DNA from 2 places in the Methylobacterium sp. A54F genome. Region 2 is predicted to be linked to the other one. Evidence: predicted binding sites of a transcription regulator. Region 2 holds the regulator's gene; the other holds the start of a gene.

What was found. Region 2 encodes LexA, which represses DNA repair genes until DNA is damaged. Its sites were predicted from a motif close to TGTTCNNNNTGTGTTCNG; they were not measured.
Region 1: the regulator LexA is predicted to act here: its motif matches at 2,881-2,898, upstream of ACLBXP_RS18985 (LexA family protein).

The regions. Positions count from the first base shown of each region.
Region 1 covers NZ_JBKFBF010000012.1:28,763-36,317, forward strand. Annotated here, with positions in the region: gene ACLBXP_RS18965 (NepR family anti-sigma factor) at 1-157, opposite strand, end outside; tRNA gene ACLBXP_RS18970 (tRNA-Thr) at 590-665, shown strand; gene ACLBXP_RS18975 (hypothetical protein) at 843-1,037, shown strand; gene ACLBXP_RS18980 (Y-family DNA polymerase) at 1,126-2,415, opposite strand; gene ACLBXP_RS18985 (LexA family protein) at 2,412-2,867, opposite strand; gene ACLBXP_RS18990 (DUF6894 family protein) at 2,987-3,235, shown strand; gene ACLBXP_RS18995 (hypothetical protein) at 3,249-3,503, shown strand; gene ACLBXP_RS19000 (hypothetical protein) at 3,844-4,155, shown strand; gene ACLBXP_RS19005 (HigA family addiction module antitoxin) at 4,216-4,548, opposite strand; gene ACLBXP_RS19010 (hypothetical protein) at 5,058-5,267, opposite strand; gene ACLBXP_RS19015 (PAS domain-containing protein) at 5,400-5,948, shown strand; gene ACLBXP_RS19020 (DUF6894 family protein) at 6,194-6,442, opposite strand; gene ACLBXP_RS19025 (hypothetical protein) at 7,190-7,414, opposite strand; gene ACLBXP_RS19030 (hypothetical protein) at 7,422-7,555, opposite strand, start outside.
Region 2 covers NZ_JBKFBF010000009.1:105,796-113,350, forward strand. Annotated here, with positions in the region: gene gltX (glutamate--tRNA ligase) at 1-586, opposite strand, end outside; gene ACLBXP_RS16085 (ComEC/Rec2 family competence protein) at 760-3,003, shown strand; gene lexA (transcriptional repressor LexA) at 2,997-3,719, opposite strand; gene ACLBXP_RS16095 (hypothetical protein) at 4,027-4,335, shown strand; gene ACLBXP_RS16100 (anion permease) at 4,349-5,356, opposite strand; gene ACLBXP_RS16105 (DUF47 domain-containing protein) at 5,360-6,016, opposite strand; gene ACLBXP_RS16110 (SURF1 family protein) at 6,112-6,870, opposite strand; gene cyoD (cytochrome o ubiquinol oxidase subunit IV) at 6,908-7,324, opposite strand; gene cyoC (cytochrome o ubiquinol oxidase subunit III) at 7,321-7,555, opposite strand, start outside.

The DNA of each region.
Region 1 (7,555 bases), on a different contig from region 2:
ACTCCTCGGGTGCGGGCCGGGCGGCGAGAGTCGCGAGCAGCACCTCGAAGCGGACGGGGACGGGCGCGGACAGGACATCCGCGTAGAGGGCGCGCAGGCCCTGCCCGATCCGGCGACGCGCCGCGGGATCGAGACGGCCGCGCGGGGTCGAGCCCACGCGGCAAGGGATCTCCGAAGAGGCCTCAGAAGGGGCTTCCCAGGGAGCCTTGCCGTTCCGATCCGCACCGTGTCCGCCCGTCATCGTCGCCCTTCGGGTGAGGCTCGACGATTCCGCACCGCCCGGCGGCATGCCCCGTCATCCGGAGGCCGCGGCCGGTGCATCGCCGTATCGGCGTCGTGCTAGCGATGGCGGATTTAACGGGTTCTGAAAGCAGCATTCATCTGGGCTTAATCTTTCGATGCCCGGCTGTTTTCTGAAACAATCAGAAATAAAGGCTGCTGCTAGACGTCGAAAGCGTGGCCTTGTTATTCAGATGAACTGTCGAGCTTGAACCGGCGCTGAACGGGCGGGCGCCGGACCCCCGGCTGCGGTTCGGACACCGCTTCGGACTTGCACCGTGCCACCCGCGCTGGTAGCGCAGGCAGCCGAGCCGGTTTAGCTCAGCTGGTAGAGCAACCGCCTTGTAAGCGGTAGGTCGCGAGTTCAAGTCCCGCAACCGGCACCACCTTATCCCCTTGGAGAGTCAGGGCTTTCTGTATTTCTCCAGGGGTTGCGCCGTCGAAATAGATGCGAACCGAGCGAGAACAGAAGGGGGCATTTGCGGCGCTTCGAGACAGGAAGTCCCGAAAAAAGTCCCGAACTGGTTGCTCGGACGTTCCTGCCGGCTCGGTCTGAGAGCGACATGGCCGAATCATCCACCCTCGGCGAGCTCCACAAGGCCAAGGCGAACACCGAAGTCGAGGTCCGCGCCGCGGTAGACGCCTGCCGCGTGGACCTGACCACGAGCCTGTTTCTGCTCGGAGCGGGCGATGGGCTCGACTTCTCTGGTGCGATCCGCGTGCACGAGCCTGCAACGAAGGCGATCACCGCCTCGTAGGCAGACGACGCGTTCCGACGGCCAGGATGCGAACGACGCTGATCCTGGCTCACCGACCCCTTGACCCGACGCCTCTGGTCGCGAGGGCTCACGCATGCGCCGTGGGCAGCTCGCTCACCTGAGTGGTGTAGCGCGGCGTGCGCATCTCGAACTTGGTGTTCCACGCCCGCTTGGGCTCGAGCCCAGCGCGCGCAGGCACCACGCTGCCGCGACCGAAGCGCGCATTGCAGGTGTCCATCGCAGCCATCAGCGCGCCGGAGCGCTCGCGATCCATCCGCCCAATCAGCGCCCGCGGGCTGTCCGCCAGCCGCATCAGGTCCGTAGTGATCACCCCGGCCTTCGAGTAGCGCCATGCCCGCTCGGCAGGCTCCCGCCAGGTCTTAGCTACCCCGTGGCAAGCCGCGCGAATCAGCACCAGCGTGTCGTTCGTCGCCTCCGGCAGCGTCACCGTCGTCGAGACCGAGCGCATCGGCTCGCCGCGGTCGTGCTCGCTCGTATGGTAGAAGACGCTGACGTGGTTGGTGCCGAGCCCGCCGCGCCGCAGCTTCTCGCCGAGCCGCGCCGCGTGCGCCGCCACCGCCTCCTCCAGCGTCGCCCGGTCGGTGATGCGGCTTGAGAACGAGCGCGTCACCGCGCAGCCCTTGCGCTGCGCCGGCATCAGCTCGAGCGGCAGGCAGGCGAGCCCGCGCAGTTCGTGGATGATGCGCTCGCCCACCACCGTCATCGCCTTGCGCACCGGTCGCGGGTCGAGGTCGCGCAGGTCCGCCACGCTGTCGACGCCCATCGCCTCGAGCTTGGCGAGAGAGGCCCGCCCGATCCCCCAGACCTCGCCGACATGCACTCGGCAGAGCCAAGCCGCGCGCTCGTCCTCGTCGCAGAGGTCGCACACGCCGCCGAGCTCTGGGATGCTCTTGGCGATGTGGTTGGCGAGCTTGGCGAGCGTCTTTGTGGGGCCGATGCCGACGCAGGTCGGGATGCCAGTCCAGGCCCGCACCGTGGCGCGCAGGTCGCGGGCGAGCTCCAGGCGCTGACCCTCTCGCACGTCCGAGAGGTCGAGGAAGCTCTCGTCGATCGAGTAGATCTCCACGGCCTGCGCGAAGTCGCGGTAGACTGCGTTGGTGCGCGCCGACATGTCGCCGTAGAGGGTGTAGTTCGAGGAGAACACCCGCACGCCCTTCTGGCGGCACAACTCGCGGATCTTAAAGTAGGGCTCGCCCATGCGGATGCCGAGCGCCTTGGCCTCAGCCGTGCGAGCGATGGCGCAGCCGTCGTTGTTCGAGAGCACGATGACGGGCACGCCGGCGAGCTTGGGGTCGAACACCCGCTCGCAGGAGCAGTAGAACGAGTTGCCGTCGATCAGCGCGATGGCGCGGCTCATCGCACGAGCCCGGCTCGCGCGACATGCCAGCGGATCGAAAAGCGCACCACGCCCCAGATCTCACCCTCGGCGAGGTCCTCCACCGCGAAGGCGGGCATGTCGGGGTTGTCGAAGGCGAGGCGCGCGACGTTGCCCTCGATCAGCATGCGCTTGATCGACATCTCGCCGCCGATCGCGGCCACCACGACGCTGCCGTGGCCGGGGTTGAGGCTGCGATCGACCACGGCAAGGTCACGGTCGAAGATGCCGGCGCCGCGCATGGAGTCGCCCGCGATGTTCCAGGCAAAGGTGGCTGGCGGGTTCGGAGCGAGCCAGCGCGGCAGTTCGAGAGCGCCCTCCAGGAAGTCGTCGGCGGGCGAGGGAAAGCCGGCGCAGAGATAAGGACCCAGGATCGGGATGTGGACGAGACCGCGATCGCCTGCGGCTAATGCACCGACACGGTAGACGTCCAAGACCCACTCCCGCAAGAACGAAAGCAGAACAAACAGCAGGCGCTGTCCGAGTTCAATCGGATTGGGCGAAGGGCCGGTTCGTGCCTGTGCACGCCTGTGGATGGTTCAGGAGAAACGCAATGGGTGCGGAGCGTTACCGCTTTCACTGCACGGACGGTCGCGATGCCGTGTTCGATCGGATCGGCAAGCGGCTGAAGAACGCCGAGATGGCCTACGCCCAGGCTGAGAGCATGGCGCGCGAGATGATGGCGGGCTGCGGCGGCCGGCTCGACTGGTCGGGCTGGATCGTCGACGTGCACGATGCCGCGGGGCGGCGCGTCCTTACGCTCGACTTCCGCGATGTGCGGTCCGAGCGGCAGGCAGCCTGAGAGGAGACCGACGATGGCGATGAAGATGAGCTACCTCGTGCAGACCTTCGTGCTGAAGCGGAAGCGCCTCGGTCCGGGCGAGCGGCAGATCGCGCCGACGGAGAACGGGGCGCTGAAGCGGGCCGAGGCCATGGCCGGCCGGCTGCCGGGTACGGCTGCGATCCGGATCGTGGCCGACGATGAGACCGGAGAGTTAGAGAGTGCGGCGATCCTCGGGCAGTTCGGCGAAGTGCCGGAGGATTTCGCTGAGATGCTGCAGGGTGGGTAGAGCCGCTAGGGGCGGGTGGATACATGAGCCCCCGGTCGCGTGTTGCTACTGGCGGGTCTCTAATGACACTGCGAGCCCGCCCCCGCGAATCTGATCACATCATGATAACCTAGATGGTAGCGACGCTAACTGGGGACTTCCTGCAGAAGATGCGGGCGCAGGCGTGAGCACGTGGCGCCGATCTCCTTCGACCAGCTAGACCAAAGAAGTACGTACCCGACGCCGCGGTCAGGCTAACATGATCATGCTGTGACGACGCGGAAGATCGAGCCCTGGCCGCACTGGGTCGGGCACGGCGATCCCGAAGAGGGGCGACCGACGGGGCATGGTAGAATGGGCCTTGATCCTACTCTTCAGCCTCACGATCACGCTGACGGCCGTTATGCTCGCCTCGGCTCGACGCACGCGTGCCGCCCGCGTCAGAGCCCTGATCTTTGAAGCCGTCGAGGCTCTGGCGCCCTACGCCACAGGGGTGGAGATCGAGATCTGGATCCTGGAGCGGACGGGCAAGCTGATCAGCATCGAGGAGATCGGCGCTGTCCTGCGGGTGCTCGTAGACGAAGGGCTCGTGGGCTTTGCCGGTGGCTCCACGCTGTCGGAGATTGGCGTCTGGCGGGCGGGGTACGTGTTGCCCAAGCGCGGAGCGGAATAGGGCTGGTCACGCTGTATCGTCTCACCGGCCACCAATCCTGATAGCTCAATGCCGCGACGGTCAACGACATGCCCTCCCCGATGGATGCATCGTCGGAATCCTCTCCAACTCTTGTGCGATCTCGGGCCTGAGGCGCCATAGGTCGTAAAGGCTCTGAAGGTTGAGCCACGCCTCTGGTCCATTGCCGCAGAACTTACCAAGCCGAAGTGCCATGTTCGGCGTCACGCCTGATCGCTCCATCACGAAGCGGTGGAGCGCCTGCCGTGAGATGCCGAGGTAGGCAGCCGCATCGGGGATCGACATCTCAAGAGCGGCCAGGACCTCCTCGCGAAGAATGCGCCCTGGGTGGGTAGGTGCAGGGGTTAGTCGCCGGACCGCCGCCTTCCTTGCCATCACGCGCCTCCTCAAGCCGACCCAGCACACCTGCCGCAGGCATCGAAATCCCGACGCTTGCTACAATGCGAAATTGAGGCCTAGGACGCCCCCGGGTCGAGACTTGGCGGCACTGGCCGAGCAAGACGAACTACCGAGTGAATGAGGTGAGGTGGCAGGCGCCGCGGCCAGAGAGGTGGGGCTGACCACCAACGCACGAAAAAGCCCGCCGCGGCGCGAGCCGGGCGGGCTAAGGCAGAGCGGCTGAAGGGTCCCGCCAGCACCGCTTGGGGGCGGATACGTGCCGACAGGACCCATGCCGGCGAGAACGCATGCCCACCGACGGAACAGCCATGGCATGTCGCGGCGTCAACGGGTTTCACATAGGTGAACCCAAACGAGAAAAAACCCGCCTCGGAGATCCGAGACGGGAAGTGATCAAGGCACACCCTCACCAGCGAGGATGTGGAAACTTATCATTCTTCCGGTCGATTACTGTATCATTCGCGCTACATCAGCGCTGTTAGAATTTACGCTTTCTCGTCCAAAATGCTACGGAGAGCGTCGAGGGCTCTGTTGCGCTCGGCGTCAGTTTTGAGGCGATACCATAGATTGAGTAATTCATTCGTATCTGCAAGATGGGACGGCGGCACATCACCGTAGAACTGTTCGAGCGGAATGCCGAGACTGTCGGCTATTTGCCGGAGCCTGTCCTCGAGAAACTCTTGATCATCGGCCATGACGCAGCTCGCGATCGGCGCTGTTACTTAAGAACCATGCTATAAACATAGGTTATTGCTTCCCGCAGAAATCCGTCGCTCGTTCTTGGGCGAACCTATGCCCCAGCGTTTGGTTCAGGTCGGGGGGCCAGAATGATTTTTGTGACTGATGTAACTGGACAGCGCACTCACGCGAGTCAGGAGTGGGAGCAGCTCACCGGACAAGAGGTAGGGGCCTCGTTGGGCCGAGGATGGCTCGCCAGAGTGCACGCAGACGATCGTGATGTCGCGAACCATACACTCGACACTGCACTGAAAGAAGCCGCAGAATTCAGCATCCGGTATCGCCTGCTTAAGCCCGACAACAGCTTCCGCTGGGTCATCGCCGGCGGTGTTCCATCGTTTGGGCCGCCGGATAGCTCCTTCATTGGTTATCTTGGATCGCTGACTGAGCTGGCCGACGGTGCAACTGATGCGATCGGAGCCTATGGCAACGTCGGTCGCTTCGTCCCGCCACCTACCCATGCTGGCACCGCGCCCAGTTGCATGCTTGATCAAACCGCCGATTGCCTGCTCCTCGCCCATTCCCTGATCGAGCAGGACGGTGGCAAGGCAGCGCTGCCTAGCTTGCGCGTCGCATTGTTCGAGATCGGGCGAGCGCTGGCTGCACGGACGGCTGAGCGGATCAAGCCGCTGAACTGAGTCGGTGCAGGCTACGATTGGGTGCCGCGTCCGCACCGGGCGCAAAGAAGAGAAAGCCAGAGCGGACGCGGCTGTCGGGAGGAGGCCGACGGCAAATTGTTGCATCGAGCGTGCCATACCGCCACTGCTTCCTCATTCGCTATTGCGCAGAAGTCAGTCGACGAAGGCCATCGCGAGAGCCAGGCCGAACTGCAGAAGCACGAGAGCTAGGAAGATTGCCCAGGCCCCGGGCAGCAGCCTCGGCGTCATGACCGGCGCTCATATTCGACGAGCGCCTCCATGTTCTGGAAGTCCAGGCGAAAAAGGGTAAGCCCGCGCTCGTCGGTGACCTCCATCTCCCAGTTTTCCTGACGAGGATGCTGGTCGGAGATGCGCTTCAGGTACTCGATCGATAGACGGATCGCGCGGGCCATCGCATCGGCGTGGTCCGTGAAGTCTGCGCCCTCACAATCGGGCAGGCTCGTGCCGTCGCAGACGTTGAAGTAGAAGCGCAACCCGCGTTCCTCCGCCATAAAGGGGCGGGAGCGAGCGTGCTCTCACTCGTGCGCGTGCCAAGGTTAGGGCGCCCGATTGCAGCGAGGCTTAAGGGGAGTTCGGCGGCGCCGCTTTCACCCAGGTTATGCCGCTCGAGCCTGCGTCGATCTGTGCGATCCAGGCGGGCGCGATCCGGGCACTCAATAAGGAGCCCGCCGCGGCCGGAGCCGGGCGGGCTGAAGGGGTCTCAGGTGGGAGCGGGATCGTGCTGGCTGCGCGCGTCGGGATTATGGCGGCCAGCGCCCTCGGTCATTCCGCACCAGCCGAGGTGATTGCGGGGGCAGACCTCGGCTGGCGCAGACGACCGGCGACGGCATGCCGGCGCGCCTATCTCCTCGGGAGCCGCCGCGAACGCAAGCACGAAAAAGCCCCGCCAGCGCGAGGCTGACGGGGCGGAAGGTAGATCACCCTGGGATGGGTCAGTGAGTAGACGACCGGGCGGCCAGCTTTCATCCCGGCGTCGGCCGGTCCCGCCAGTTCCACACCGTAGCGGTCAACACGATCCAGATGCTTAGGAGGAGCAGCGACAGGCGCCGCAGCTGGCAGTTGGTGATGTGCGTCAGCTCGGCCCTAAAACGCAGAAAAGCCCCCGCGGTACCGGAGCGGAGGGCTCCAGCACCACGGGGGCACACGCATCAAGCGAGTGAGATCGGTCTTACGATGATCGGCCGGGGCTCAACCGCGACGCGCGAGGGTGTTGACGAATGTTAACGGTCGATGCACGGCGCCCGCACTACTTCGGCCGGCGTCTCGGCGATGAACAGCACGGCCGGCCCGGACAGCCGCAGGAGCGTCCGGGCGCTCGGCCGCAGCGGATCCGGGGGCTCCGGCGACCGTGCTGTGATGATCGCCCCCCGGTTCACGTAGACCGGAGCGGACGGGCCCTGCACGGCCAGGGCATGGGCCAGCGTCAGCAGGATGAACCAGGACATCCGATCCTCAGGGCTGGCGCAGCCGCTCGATGCGGCCCCGCAGGCCCTCGTCGTCTCGGTCGAGATCGGCGAGCTCGTCCTGGATCTCTGCCGCGCGACGCTCGAGCGTGACGCGGCGCGCCGGCTCGGCCTTGGGCGCCA
Region 2 (7,555 bases):
CCATGTCGTGGTCGTCCACCACCACGGCGAGCATGTAGGTCGGATTGCCGTCCGAGCGCAGCAGCACGAGGTCGTCGAGGTCCCGGTTCGCCCAGGTCACGCGGCCCTGCACCGCGTCCTCGATCACGGTCTCGCCCTCGGTCGGCGCCCGCAGGCGGATCACCGGCTTCACGCCCGCCGGCGCCTCCGCCGGGTCGCGGTCGCGCCAGCGCCCGTCGTAGCGCAGCGGGCGTCCCTCCGCCCGCGCCTGCTCGCGCATGGCGGTCAGCTCCTCGGGCGTCGCGTAGCAGCGGTAGGCGTTGCCGCTGGCGATCAGGCTCTCGGCCACCGCGCGGTGCCGGTCGGCCCGTGCGAACTGGTAGACCACGTCCCCGTCCCAATCGAGGCCGAGCCAGCGCAGGCCGTCGAGGATCGCGTCGATCGCCCCTTGCGTGGAGCGTTCGCGGTCCGTGTCCTCGATGCGCAGCAGCATGCGGCCGCCGTGCCGGCGGGCGAACAGCCAGTTGAACAGGGCCGTGCGCGCGCCTCCGATGTGGAGGTAGCCGGTGGGCGAGGGCGCAAAGCGCGTGACGACGTCTGGCGGCATCGGGGAGACTGAATGTTGGCGTGGAGCGGGGCCGCGGGTCGGATCGACCCGTCCGGTCGCGGGCGTGTAGCATGAGCCCGAGCACTTGAGGAAACGCCGTTCGGGCCGGAACGTGCCGGCGATTCGCGGCGCGTCCGGGCGAGGGTTTCCGGCGGCACCATCGGGCGGCACGCATGGGCGGAGGGGGGAGCGGGGCCGGGAGCATCGCGGCGGCGCGGTCGGGCGTCGCGTGGCGCCGCCTCGCCCCGTTGCCCGCCATCCGGGCGTTCTTCGGCGCCGGCCTCGCCGTGGAGGCGGAGCAGCGGCGGCTCTTCCCGTGGCTCGCCGTCGCCTTCGGCCTCGGCATCCTCGTGCGCTTCACCGCGGCGGACGGCAGTCCGGCGCTCGCCGCGCCGCTCATCGCCGGCGGTGCCTGCCTGGCGCCGATGCCCTGGCTCGGCGGGCGCCCCGTCGCGCGGGCGCTGGCGCTCGCCGCGGTCGCCGCCTTCCTGGGCTTCGCGGCGGCCGAGTGGCGGATCCTCCGGGTCGAGGCGCCGGTCCTCGCCCGCACCACCATCGGCCCGCTCACCGGCTTCATCGAGGCCCTCGACGAGCGCGACGAGGGGGCCCGGGTGGTCGTGCGGGTGTCGGGCTTCGGCGGCCTCGCCGCGGGGCAGCGGCCGGCGCGGGTGCGCGTCTCCTACAAGCGGGCGGAGGCGCTGCGGCCGGGCGATTTCATCGCCGCCACCGCGCGCCTCCTGCCGCCGCCCGAGGCCGCGCGGCCGGGCGGCTACGATTTCGCCCGCGACGCCTACTTCCGCGGCATCGGCGCGGTGGGCTCGCTCGTGGGGCGGATCGAGGTCCGCGCGCCGCCCGAGCCCCCCGACCTCGGCCTGCGGATCGCCGCGGCGGTCGATGCGGCGCGCAACGCCCTGACGCGGCGGATCACCGACGCCAACGGGGGGCAGGCCGGCGCGGTCGCGGCGGCCCTCGTCACGGGCAAGCGCGGCCTGATCAGCCCGGAGACCAGCGCGGTGCTGCGGGCGGCCGGGATTTACCACGTCATCTCGATCTCGGGGCTCCACATGGTGCTCGCCGCCGGCGTGGTGTTCTGGCTGATCCGGGCGATCCTCGCCCTCGTCCCGTTCCTCGCCCTCACCTGGCCGATCAAGAAGATCGCCGCGGGCTTCGCGATGACGGGCGTGACCGCCTACTGCGTGTTCTCGGGCTGGGACGTGGCGGCCGAGCGGGCGCTCCTCATGACCCTGATCATGCTCGGCGCGATCCTGGTGGACCGGCCCGCCCTCAGCATGCGCAACCTCGCCCTCGCGGCGCTGGTGGCGCTCGCCCGCGAGCCGGAGGCGCTGCTCGGCCCGAGCTTCCAGATGTCGTTCGGCGCGGTCGCCGGGCTCATCGCCTGCGCGCCGCTCCTCGGCGCCGGGTTCCTGCGGCGGGAGGGGGCCGGGCGCCTGGGGCGCCTGATCGCGCTCGCCGGGACCGCCGTCATCGGAACGCTCGCCACGACCCTCGTCGCGCAATGCGCCACCGCGCCGTTCGCGACCTATCACTTCCAGACCGTGCAGCCGTTCGGGATCCTCGGGAACGCCCTGACCCTGCCCCTGGTCTCCCTCGCGGTGATGCCCGCCGCGGTGCTCGGCATCCTGGCCTACCCCTTCGCCCTGGACCAGCCGGTCTGGTGGCTGATGGGCCTCGCGGTGCGGGGCATGCTCACGACCTCCGAGTGGATCGCCGGGTTCGGCCACGCCACCGTCGTGGTGCCGGCCTTCGGCACGGGCGCCCTCGCGCTCCTCGGCCTCGCCCTGCTCCTCGCGACGCTGCCGGCCTCGCGCCTGCGCTGGCTGAGCCTCGCCCCGGCGGCCCTCGGCCTCGCACTCGCGGCGGTCCCGGAGCGGCACGACCTCTACGTCGATCGCGAGGGCGGGGGCCTCGCGCTGCGCGACGGCGCAGGCCGGCTGATGCTGGTCGGGCGGGCGCCGTCCTTCGTGGTCGAACAATGGCTGCGCGCCGACGGGGACGGGCGGCAGGCCTCGGAGCTTGCCGCGGGCGGGCGCTGCGATCGCCTCGGGTGCACCGCGACGATGGCGGGGGGCGGCGCGGTCGCCCTGGTGCGAGATGGCCGTGCCTTCGCGGAGGATTGCGCCCGGGCCGCGATCCTCGTCAGCGCCCGAGCGGCACCGGCGGCCTGCGCGGCACCGCTCGTGATCGACCGGGCTTACCTCGCCCGGCACGGCGCCGTGGCGATCCGCTTCACGGGCGAGGGCCCGCGCGTCACGAACGCCCGCGATCCGGTCCGCACGCCGCCCTGGCGACGGCCAAGTCCCGCGGCGCGGCCCGAACCCGCCCAGGGACCGCCCGCCACCGTGCGGCCGCCGGGCGAGGACGAGCCCGACCCGCCCTCAGCCGAATCGCTTCAGTAGCGCCGGACGAGGCTGACGAGGCGACCCTGGATCCGAACGCGGTCCGGCCCGAACACCCGCGTCTCGTAGGCGGGGTTCGCCGCCTCCAGCGCGATCGAGGAACCGCGGCGACGCAGGCGCTTCAGGGTCGCCTCCTCGTCGTCGATGAGCGCCACGATGATGTCGCCGGTGTTGGCGGTCTCCTGCTTGCGGATGACCACGAGGTCCCCGTCCAGGATGCCGGCCTCGACCATCGAATCGCCGCGAACCTCGAGCGCATAATGCTCACCGCCCGCCACGAAGTCCGGCGACAGGGTGATGGCATGGCTCTGGTTCTGGATCGCGGAGATCGGCGTACCGGCCGCGATGCGTCCCATCACGGGGATCGTCACGGCCCGGCCCGCCTCATCGACGATCTGCGTCGTGGTCGGCCGCGGCGGCGCAGCCTTCGCCCGTCCGCCCTCGACGACGCTCGGGGTGAAGCGCCGCACCTCGCTCGCCGCGCCGGCGGCGCTGCCGAGCGTCTCGGGCATGCGAATCACCTCGATCGCGCGGGCCCGATTCGGCAGGCGACGCAGGAAGCCGCGCTCCTCCAGGGCGGTGATCAGGCGGTGAATGCCCGACTTCGACTTGAGGTCCAGCGCATCCTTCATCTCATCGAAGGAGGGAGGCACGCCGCTCTCGCGCATGCGCTGCTGGATGAAGCGGAGGAGATCCAACTGCTTACGCGTCAGCATCGGTTCGACCTGTCTCAAGGTGGGCGCCCACGCGGCGCGCGGTCGCAGAAACAAACAGCGAACAGGCTAAACGTTCCGCAAGTGTTCCGCAAGAGCGGCTCGAACCGGTCGGCACGAGTTCTGCTGTCTGGCCGCGGACGCCGGCCGGATGCCCGCGTCGGTCCCGCGCTGGCACAGGTCTCGTTCCGTCGCTGCGCGGGTCCGCCGCACCTCGGTAGACGTCTGCATTGTGCACCGGATGATTGTGCATCATTGGACTGAAAGCTAGAGCGTTCGGCCAAAATTCGAAGAGTGGGGGCGTGGTACCATGATGGGTGGCGAGCGGAGCGAGCGCGACGACCGCATGAACCTGTCCGGGTTCGAGGCGGCGCCGGAGGCGACGTCCGGGCGCACGATGGTGAGGCGGATCGCGGCGGCGCTCGGCACGAGCGAGGACGCCTTGCTGACGGGGGACCCCCTCGCGGGCGCCGGCGACCGTGAGGAGAGCGCGACCGATCTCGGCCTCGTGGCGCAGACCGCGGAACTCCTCGAGGCCTTCGGGCGCGTGACGGATCCGGCCGATCGCAGCCGCTGCCTCGCCTTCGTCCGGGAGGTCGCCGGCAAGGCTCGGCCCTGAGAGGATCGCACCCTCAGCCGAAGAGACCGGTGACGAGGTAGGTTCCGGCCGCGATGAGGGCGGCCGCCGGCAGGGTCAGCACCCAGGCCGTCACGATATCCCCGGCGACGCCCCAGCGCACCGCGGAGGCGCGCCGCGCCGCACCCACGCCGATGATCGCGCCCGTGATGGTGTGGGTCGTGGAGACGGGCACGCCGAGCCAGGTCGCGAGGAACAGGGTCAGCGCGCCCCCGGTCTCGGCGCAGAAGCCCTGCATCGGGTTGAGCCGGGTGATGCGCGAGCCCATCGTGTGCACGATGCGCCAGCCCCCGAACAGAGTGCCGAGCGCCATCGCCGACTGGCAGGAGAGCACGACCCAGAGGGGGACGTGGAAGCTCTCACCGAGGTGCCCCTGCGCGTAGAGCAGCACCGCGATGATCCCCATGGTCTTCTGGGCGTCGTTGCCGCCGTGGCCCAGCGAGTAGAGGGAGGCCGAGGCGAATTGCAGGATGCGGAAGCGCCTGTCCACGGCGAACGGCGTCGCGCGCACGCAGGCCCAGGACACGATCAGCACGAGGAGCAGCGCCAGCACGAAGCCGAGGAGGGGAGAGAGCACGATCGCCGCGACGGTCTTGAGGAGGCCGCCCCACACCACCGCGGAGAAGCCGGCCTTCGCCACGCCCCCGCCCACGAGGCCTCCGATCAGCGCGTGCGACGAGCTCGACGGGATGCCGAGGATCCAGGTCGCGACGTTCCAGACGATGGCGCCCGCGAGCGCGGCGAAGATCACCCGCGGGTCGACGATCCCCGCATCGACGATGCCGGTCCCGAGGGTCTGCGCGACGTGCAGCCCGAAGAACAGGAACGCGATGAAGTTGAAGAAGGCCGCCCAGAGCACCGCGTATTGCGGCCGCAGCACCCGGGTCGAGACGATGGTCGCGATCGAGTTCGCCGCGTCGTGCAGGCCGTTCAGGAAGTCGAACAGCAGCGCGAAGCCGACGAGGCCGGCGAGCAGGGGAAAGGCGAGGGCGCCCGCGTCCATCGCTCAGATGTTCTCGATGACGATGCCGCTGATCTCGTTGGCGACGTCCTCGAAGCGGTCGACCACGTCCTCGAGGTGCCCGTAGATCTCGCTGCCGATGATGTAGGCCATGGCGTTGCTGTCCGGGCCGGCCTTGCCGTGCGTGGCGAAGAGGTCCCGCAGGCCGCGCTCGTGCAATTCGTCCGAGCGCCCCTCGACCTTGGTGATCGCCTCGGTGAGCGTGCTGATGCGGCCGGCCTCCTGGCCGATCGCGCCGAGGAGGGGAATCGCCTGCGCGGTGAGGCGGGCGGCCTCCACCACCGTGCCGCCAAGCTCCTGCATCAGCGGCTCGAAGCTGCGCACCTCGTAGAGCGCGATGGTCTTCACCGTCTTGTGCATCTGGTCGATGGCGTCGTCCATCGACTGGATCAGGTCCTTGATGTCCCCGCGGTCGAAGGGCGTGATGAAGCTGCGGCGGACCGCGAGGAGCACCTCGGCCGTGATGGCGTCGGCCGCCTGCTCCTGCTCCACGATCACCCGGCAATGCTCGGGAACCGTCGGGCCGCCGCGCAGGACGCCCTCCAGGGCCTCGGCGCCGGCCACCAGGGTGCGGGCATGCCGCTCGAACAGGTCGAAGAAGCGATCCTCACGGGGCATCAGCGCCCTGAACCAGCCGAGCATCGTCGTCCCCCGTGCGTCGCGTGCAACAACCCGGTGCGCGGCCGAGCGTTGCGCCGAGCGTTGCGGTTTTCAAGCCGGCTACGCTTCGCGCGGGCTCAAGGGTTGCTGCGCCGGCCGCGCAGGTCCCTCGGCAGCAGGTCCCGCAGCAGGTAGAGGGCCCCCGCCCCCGACATCGCCGCCAGCGCGAACCAGGTGAGGGCGTAGACGAGGTGGTCGTTGCGGAAGGCCACGATCGTGAGGCCGCCCACCGGGAGGGCCCCCGCGGGCGTGGCGTCGGCGTCGACGAAGTAGGGGGCCGCCTCGGGCAGCCCGCGCGCGGCCGCGATCGCCGCGACGTCGCGGGAATACCAGCGCCCGGCCCCCGGGTCGTTCGCGCGCAGGAAGGCGCCGCCGGGCTCGGTGAGGCGCAGGAGGCCGGTGACGGAGACCTCGCCCGCGGGCGGCTCGCGGGCGGCCGGGTCGCGCCGCTCCGCGGGCACGAAGCCGCGGTTGATCAGGAGGGTGAAGCCGCGCGTGTCGCGCAGCGGGGTGAGCACCCAGAAGCCGGCGCCGAGTTCGGTCACGGCCTGCACGAGGGTGTCCGCGTCCCGCAGGTAGGTGCCGGCGGCCGCGACGTGCCGGTAGGGGTCCTGCGCAGCCTTGATCCGCGTCCACTCCGCGGGCGGCGGGGCTGGCGCCGCCGGCGCGTGGATCCGCGCCTCGACGCGGGCGATGAGGTCGAGCTTCCAGGCCCGCCGCTCCACCTGCCAGATCCCGAGCGCCAGGAAGGCGCAGGCTGCCAGGAGGCAGGCGCCCGCGAGTGCGAGGGCGGCGGCGCGGCGCGGCGGCCGGACGTCGGATGGAGGCTGCGACACGGGACCGGAGCGGCGCGGGCGTCGGCCGGCGCCGACTTCAGGGCATGTGGTGCTTCATGTCCGCGGGCGACATCGGCATCATGTTCGCGTTGAGGTGGTACATCACCCAGAGCGAGCCGATCAGCGTGATCACCACCAGGGTCAGCGTGAAGATGAGGGCCAGGAAGGTCCAGCCGCCCTCGGACTTCGTGTTCATGTGCAGGAAGTAGATCATGTGCACGAAGATCTGCACGACCGCGAAGCCCATGATCACGAGGCTCGTGATGCGGGCATCGCCCAGCACGTCGGCCATCACCAGCCAGAACGGGATCGCGGTGAGGATGACCGACAGCACGAAGCCGGTCATGTAGCTCCGGAAGGTGCCGTGGGCGCCGCCCTCGTGGTGGTGGCCGTGCGCGTCGTGAGCGTGCGCGTCGTCCGCGGCGGGGTGGGCGGTCTTCGCGGCCGCGCTCATTGCAGCACTCCCATCAGGTAGACGAAGGTGAAGACGCCGATCCAGATCACGTCGAGGAAGTGCCAGAACATCGACAGGCACATCAGCCGGCGGCGGTTCTCCGGCACGAGGCCGCGCTGGCGCACCTGCACCATCAGGGTGACGAGCCAGACGATGCCGAGGCTGACGTGCAGCCCGTGGGTGCCCACCAGCGTGTAGAAGGCCGACAGGAACCCGCTGCGCTGCGGCGTC